2 regions of the Brevibacillus sp. HB1.3 genome follow, and region 1 is predicted to be linked to the other one. Evidence: predicted binding sites of a transcription regulator. Region 1 holds the regulator's gene; the other holds the start of a gene.
What was found. Region 1 encodes CtsR, which represses protease genes until heat stress. Its sites were predicted from a motif close to ATGGTCAATAAAGGTCAAACA; they were not measured.
Positions count from the first base shown of each region.

Region 2: clpP (ATP-dependent Clp endopeptidase proteolytic subunit ClpP) is a predicted target of CtsR. The motif match lies at 2,380-2,400, and genes of this name have one in related genera.

Region 1 is NZ_JABMIT010000019.1:59,284-63,000, reverse strand. Features, by position in the region: gene HPY31_RS28010 (MGDG synthase family glycosyltransferase) at 1-902, shown strand, start outside; gene HPY31_RS28005 (HAD hydrolase-like protein) at 932-1,618, shown strand; gene HPY31_RS28000 (CtsR family transcriptional regulator) at 1,807-2,271, shown strand; gene mcsA (protein-arginine kinase activator protein McsA) at 2,288-2,806, shown strand; gene mcsB (protein-arginine kinase McsB) at 2,826-3,717, shown strand, end outside.
Region 2 is NZ_JABMIT010000014.1:130,688-134,404, reverse strand. Features, by position in the region: gene HPY31_RS25465 (XTP/dITP diphosphatase) at 1-307, shown strand, start outside; gene HPY31_RS25460 (metallophosphoesterase family protein) at 338-877, shown strand; gene tig (trigger factor) at 1,002-2,294, shown strand; gene clpP (ATP-dependent Clp endopeptidase proteolytic subunit ClpP) at 2,426-3,007, shown strand; gene clpX (ATP-dependent protease ATP-binding subunit ClpX) at 3,028-3,717, shown strand, end outside.

The DNA.
Region 1 (3,717 bases):
AAACCCGCTTCTTCGATATGAATGTGCTGATGAATAAGTTATTGGCAAACAAACTGAAAAAGCTGATCAACAGTGTACAGCCTGATGCCTTTATTGCAACGCATCCGTTTGCAAGCTGTATGCTCTCCGTACTGAAAGGAAGAAATGATTGGAAGGAACCAATCTATACGATCATTACTGACTATACCATCCATCCTTCATGGATTAATCACCATATCAATTATTACTTCATCGGTCATGAACAACTGTATTACCTGCTAGACGTTTATCGACAGGATCATCAAAAATTCATTCCGATGGGCATTCCTATCATGAAGAAATTCAGTTTGCCATTGGAACCCGAATTGATTCGGCAAAAGCTTGGCCTCGCTCCTGAACAAAAGAGTATTATTCTTTCGGGGGGCGGATTGGGTCTCGGCTCGATGGAAAAGGTATTAGATGGGCTAGAAGAGATTAACATTCCCCTGAAAACCTTTGTGTTAACGGGGACAAACGACAAGCTATACAATAAGGTGACAAATCGTACGTATCGGCATGAAGTCGTTCCGCTAAAATTCATCAATAACTTCCACGAATACTTGGAAACGGCTGATTTAATTGTCACCAAATCAGGCGGACTTACATCAGCTGAAGTAATGAGTAAACGGGTACCCATGATTGTTTACAACCCTCTGCCTGGACAGGAAGAGAGGAACAGCCACTTTTTGCTCAATAATGGGTGTGCGGTACACGCGAATCTATCCGAGCAGTTGATTTACTTTATCGATGAACTATTGCATAGCCCGTCCAAGGTGGAATATATGCGTAGAATGGGACAAAAAATCTCAAAGCCAGATGCTGCACAACGAATTACTGAGTTTATCATGGATGATATGAATATGTTGCCAAGAAAAGTAGAATAGCTGCCTAGCCAGACAAAATGGAGGAACCCATGACTGTACCATTCGCGATATTATTTGATATGGATGGCACGTTACTGCAAACAGAAAAGCTGTCGACCCCCGCTTTTATTCGAACGTTTGACCAGCTTCGTCAAAAAGGGCTATGGCAAGGGGAAACCCCTGACGAACGTGAACTGATCAATGTACTGGGAATGACGATCGAGCAGATCTGGGACAAATTACTGCCGGGTGCGAGTGAAGAAGCCATTCGCTCAGCAGATGCTTTCTTACTAAACAATGAAATCCAGTTACTCAAAGAACGAGTGACCGAGCTATATCCGGATGTAAAATCAACCTTAGAAAAGCTGCATGAAAAAGGTTTTGCTTTATTTGTAGCAAGCAATGGGCAGGAAGAGTACATCGATGCTATTTGTCAGGCATACGAGTTAAAGCCGCTGATGACAGACCTGTACTCGGCCGGTCGTTTCCGCACGCATTCCAAAAATGACCTGGTTGCAAAACTGTTGTCTGATTACAAAATCGGGCAGGCCATTATGGTAGGAGATCGTCACTCCGACGTGGAAGCAGGCAAGACAAACGGTTTATTTACCATTGGATGCGACTTTGGTTTTGCGAAACCAGGCGAGCTTGATGGGGCAGATGTTATCATCACCAGCTTCTCTCAGCTACTGAATCATTTGCCAACAATCGACACCAATACACAAGAACAAGCATAAACCATTCCTCAGGGAGTGGTTTTTTTGTTGATCATGTCCAAGTTTCAAGCGACCCTCTTTTGCCCACACTAGAATGTGTAAGGGACACTTGCGGGCACGCACTAAACCCATTATAATTAACGTCAAAGATAGTCAAAGTCAATAGGTAACCTCATAAGAACATACACAGAGGAATAGGAGGCGATGACTTGCGAAACATCTCGGACATCATTGAACATCACTTGAAAAGCATCCTTACTAACAGTCCCAATGGATCGATCGAGATTCAGCGTAGTGAGCTTGCCGACCATTTTCAATGTGTGCCGTCTCAGATCAATTACGTCATCAATACGCGCTTTACCGTTCAAAAAGGATACCTCGTAGAGAGTAAGCGCGGGGGCGGCGGGTATATTCGCATACGCAAGGTGCAGATTGTCAGCAAGGCACGCTTGCAGGAATTGCTAACAGAAGAACTGATTGGTGAGAGCATCAGTCAGAGTGTGGGAAATGCGATCGTAGAAAGACTATTGGAGGAAGGGTTAGTCAACATTAGAGAAGCCACCTTGATGAAAATCGCTACCTCGCGAAACGTTTTGACTCTAGAAGCTGAATTGCGGGATCGTTTGCGGGCAAATATTTTAAAGCAGATGATCGCGGCAATCTTGTTGAAGTAAAAGGAGGTATGATGTTATGAACTGTGAGGAATGCGGAAAACGACCGGCGACACTTCATTTGACGAAAATCGTCAATGGCGAAAAAACCGAATACCATATTTGCGAGCAGTGTGCTCATGAAAAAGGGGACGTCTTTACCGGCTTTCACAACTTCAGCATCAACAATCTCCTATCAGGACTTTTAAAATTTGATCCCATGCAAAAGAATGGACGCGAAACGGCAACGAATAAGCCGCTTCAATGCGAAACATGTGGACTCACATATGCTCAATTTAGTAAAAGCGGCAGATTTGGCTGTAGTGATTGCTACACCTTTTTGGGGGATCGACTGGACCCACTTTTCCGCCGGATTCATGGAAACACACAGCATAGTGGAAAAGTACCAGAGCGTACCGGTGGCAAACTGAAGATCCGTAAAGAGCTGGAGCAACTAAAGCAAGCGCTGCAAAGTCATGTCGCCAGTGAAGAGTTCGAGAAGGCAGCAGAAATGCGTGATCGAATTCGAGCATTGGAACAAAAAATGGCCCAATCGTAGCAAGGGAGGTTAGCTGGTTATGTCCCAAAAGCAGTTTATGCAAAACCCGTGGAGCAATTGGATGAAAGGAGAAGGTCCTGATTCCGACATTGTCATTAGTACACGGCTGCGTATCGCCCGTAACCTGCGCCAGCACCCCTTTCCGTTATTGGCAACGGACTCGCAGGGCGAGGAAGTGGTGAGAAAGGTAACGGAAGTAAGCGATTCGGAGGCAATGCGCAAACGGCATCAGCTTCAGGTCATCCATATGGATCAAATTAACCCGTTAGAAAAACGGGTGCTCGTAGAAAAGCATCTGATTAGCCCTCATCTGGCAGAGGAATCCCGTAAAGGTGCCGTATTGCTTCGGGAAGATGAGTCTGTCAGCATTATGGTTAATGAAGAAGACCACATTCGAATACAGGTACTATTACCCGGGTTTCGTTTGAACGAGGCATGGGAAATAGGTACGAAAATAGACGACATTTTTGAGAAAAGCTTGAACTACGCGTTCGACGAAACTCGAGGGTATCTTACAAGCTGCCCAACCAATGTGGGTACGGGAATTCGTGCATCCGTGATGCTGCACCTGCCCGCTCTGGTGATGACGCAGCAGATCAGCAGAATTTTACAGGCGATTAATCAAGTTGGTCTTGTCGTTAGAGGAATTTACGGAGAGGGCAGCGAAGCTCTAGGGAATCTTTTTCAGTTATCCAATCAGGTCACACTGGGGATGTCTGAGTCGGATATCCTTTCCAATCTCTACGGTGTGGCCAGACAGATTATTGAGCAAGAGCGTGTGGCACGCACTTACTTGCTGGAGCATACCCGGGTTTCTTTGGAGGATCGGATTTTTCGCTCGTATGGCATCTTGATGTATGCCCGCACGGTAGAGTCCAAGGAAGCGGCTCAGCGCCTGTCAGATGTACGTC
Region 2 (3,717 bases), on a different contig from region 1:
TGCAACAGACGAGCAGAATTGGCGTAAATTGTTGAATGAGCTGGAAGAGGTATCGACAGAGGAACGCACAGCTCGCTTCCGTTGTACGTTGGCGTTGGTGATTCCGGGCGAAGAACCAATCATTGCCACTGGCGCTTGTGAAGGCGTGATTGCGCGTGAACCAAAAGGGTCAAACGGCTTTGGTTACGATCCGGTATTCTACGTCCCATCGATGGACAAAATGATGGCCGAACTCATGCCAGAAGAAAAGAACCAGATTAGCCACCGCGCTCGTGCCATGCAGCAACTGCTTGCAATCCTCAAGTAGACAAGAGAGAAAACAGGAGAGTGAAGCGTGATGGGAATTCTCATCATGAGCGATAGCCACGGCTTGGTTCGGGAAGTAAGCCAGGTCGTCAACCGACATCATGTCGAAAAAATTCTGCATTGTGGCGATTTTTGTGTCGACCATAAGCGCGAGCCGTTTTCCAACATGACGCTTGTCCGAGGCAATTGCGATTCGACACAAGAGGTGCCGACTGAGCAAGAGACCAAATGGCGCGACCTTCACATCCTGCAAACGCACGGGCATCTTTTCGGAGTGAAAGGCTCTCTTCTGCGCCTTCATTACCGTGCAGAAGAGGTCGGGGCAAATGTAGTCGTATTCGGTCACTCCCATGTACCTGTCTGTGGAGTAGAAAGAGACATCCTGTTTCTAAATCCAGGTAGCCTGCAAATGCCACGAGGTTTTCACGTACCGACATACGCTCTTTTAGAAGAGACAGGAACGAGCCCGACAGAAACTTACATATCCGTGGCGTTTTATGATCATGTAGGCAACCCGGTTCCACAATTGGGAGGGAACTATTCTGTTCGTCGACCAATGAGGTCTTCTTGAAAACTAAAAGATTTGTGCTATACTAGAATGGTTATAATGGCTAGAATATTATCATCCGAGCCTGCGAAGATACCATGGCGCGGCTGGCGATGTTCTGTTATTCGATTTAGGAGGGGAAGTTTACGTGGCAGCAAATTGGGAAAAGGTAGAGAATAACCAGGGAGTCCTGACGATTGAAGTAGATGCTACGCAAGTAGACGCAGCATTGGATCAAGCGTTTAAAAAAGTGGTTCAAAAAGTTCAAGTTCCAGGATTCCGTAAAGGAAAAGTACCACGCAAAATGTTCGAATCCCGTTTTGGTGTAGAATCTTTGTACCAAGACGCTCTTGACATTCTGCTTCCAACTGCATACGGACAAGCTGTTCGTGAAGCTGGTATCGAGCCAGTAGATCGTCCAGAAGTAGACGTAACGCAAATGGAACAAGGGAAAAACCTGATCTTCAAAGCGACTGTAACTGTGAAGCCTGAAGTGAAGCTGGGCGACTACAAAGGTCTGTCCATCGAAGAAAAAGACTTCTCTGTAACAGAAGAGAGCGTTGACGCTGAACTGAAGCGCATGCAAGAGCGTCATGCTGAGCTCGTAGCAGTAGAAGAGGGTGCAGCACAAACAGGCGATATCGCTGTAATCGATTTCGAAGGCTTCCAAGACGGAGTAGCTTTTGAAGGCGGTAAAGCAGAAGATTATTCTCTGGAACTGGGTTCCGGTACTTTCATCGCAGGGTTCGAAGAGCAACTGGCTGGTTTGAACATCGGCGAAGAAAAAGAAATTACCGTAACTTTCCCTGAAGAGTACCACTCTCCTAACCTCGCTGGTAAAGAAGCGGTATTCAAAGTGAAACTGAACAGCTTGAAGCGCAAAAACATGCCTGTTTTGGATGATGAGTTTGCCAAAGACGTGAGCGAGTTCGACACGCTGGAAGAGCTGAAAGCAGACACCAAGAAAAAACTCGAAGAAAAAACAGCGCAAGAAAAAGATCAATATGTTCGTGAGCAGCTCGTTCTGAAAGCAGCTGAAAACGCTGAGATCGATTTGCCAGCAGTAATGGTTGAGCATGAATTGGATCAAATGGTTAATGAATTTGGTCAACGTCTGCAATACCAAGGCATGACGCTGGAACTGTACTACCAGTTCTCCGGCATGGATGAGAGCCAACTGCGTGATCAATTGCGTGCAGACGCAACATCCCGCGTTCGCACTTCCTTGACTTTGGAAGCAATCGGCAAAGCAGAAAACATCGAAGCAACAGAAGAAGACGTAAACGCAGAACTGGATAAACTGGCTGGCGTATACGGCCGCCCAGCAGATGAGCTGCGCAAAATCTTCTCCGCACAAGATGGCATGGTTGCTCTGTACCGCGATGTGCAAACTCGCAAAACAGTAGATTTGCTGGTTGCAGAAAGCAAAGTAACAGCATAAGCTTAGAAGAACGCATGATTGGTCAGTGGGCAGGCTAACCCTGACGCTGGCTGTCAAGACCACAAGGCACGAGTGTATCGTGCCTTGTTTTTCCACCATTGACTTTTTTCGGCAAAGGAGGAAAATACATAATGTTAATCCCTATGGTCATCGAGCAAACAAGCAGGGGAGAGCGCTCCTATGATATTTACTCGCGCCTCCTGAAAGACCGGATTATTCTCTTGGGCACCGAGATTGATGATGAAATCGCCAATCTGGTTGTCGCTCAGCTGCTCTTCTTGCAGGCAGAAGATCCGGACAAAGACATATCGCTATACATAAACTCTCCAGGTGGCTCTGTTACAGCAGGAATGGCCATTTATGACACCATGCAGTACATCAAACCGGATGTGTCCACGATTTGTGTGGGCATGGCTGCCAGTATGGGTGCTTTCCTGTTGGCTGCTGGTGCAAAAGGCAAGCGCTTTGCTCTGCCAAACGCCGAGGTGATGATTCACCAACCGCTCGGCGGTGTGCGTGGGCAAGCAGAAGACATCCGCATTCATGCGGAATGGATTATGAAAACGAAGCGCCAGCTGAATGAGATTTTGTCTGAGCGGACAGGTCAGCCTTATGAACGCGTAGAGCAAGATACAGACCGCGACAATTTCATGAGTGCAGAAGAAGCAAAGGCCTACGGATTGATTGACTCTATTATTGAACGCAAAAACTGACCCGTTGTGAGGTGAAGCGCATGTTTAAGTTTAACGACGACAAAGGCCAACTGAAGTGTTCCTTCTGCGGCAAGTCCCAGGAACAGGTGCGCAAGCTGGTAGCTGGTCCTGGTGTTTACATTTGTGACGAATGTATCGAACTGTGCAATGAAATTGTACAGGAAGAACTGGGCACTGAAGAAGAAATTGATATGAAAGAAATTCCAAAGCCAGTGGAAATTCGCAAAATCTTGGACGACTATGTCATCGGTCAAGATATGGCGAAGAAATCCTTGTCTGTAGCGGTATACAACCACTACAAACGGATTAATTCCGGAGCGAAGATCGAGGATGTGGAGCTGCAAAAATCCAACATCATGCTGATCGGTCCGACTGGTAGCGGGAAAACGTTGCTCGCGCAAACATTGGCGCGCATTCTGAATGTACCTTTCGCGATTGCGGACGCAACTTCTCTGACAGAAGCAGGTTATGTGGGCGAAGACGTTGAAAACATCTTGCTCAAGCTCATTCAAGCTGCTGACTATGATGTGGAGAAGGCTGAAAAAGGAATCATTTACATCGACGAGATTGATAAGGTAGCCCGCAAATCGGAAAACCCATCCATCACACGTGATGTATCTGGTGAAGGCGTTCAGCAAGCGCTCTTGAAAATTTTGGAGGGTACCGTTGCGAGTGTTCCACCACAAGGCGGACGCAAGCATCCTCACCAA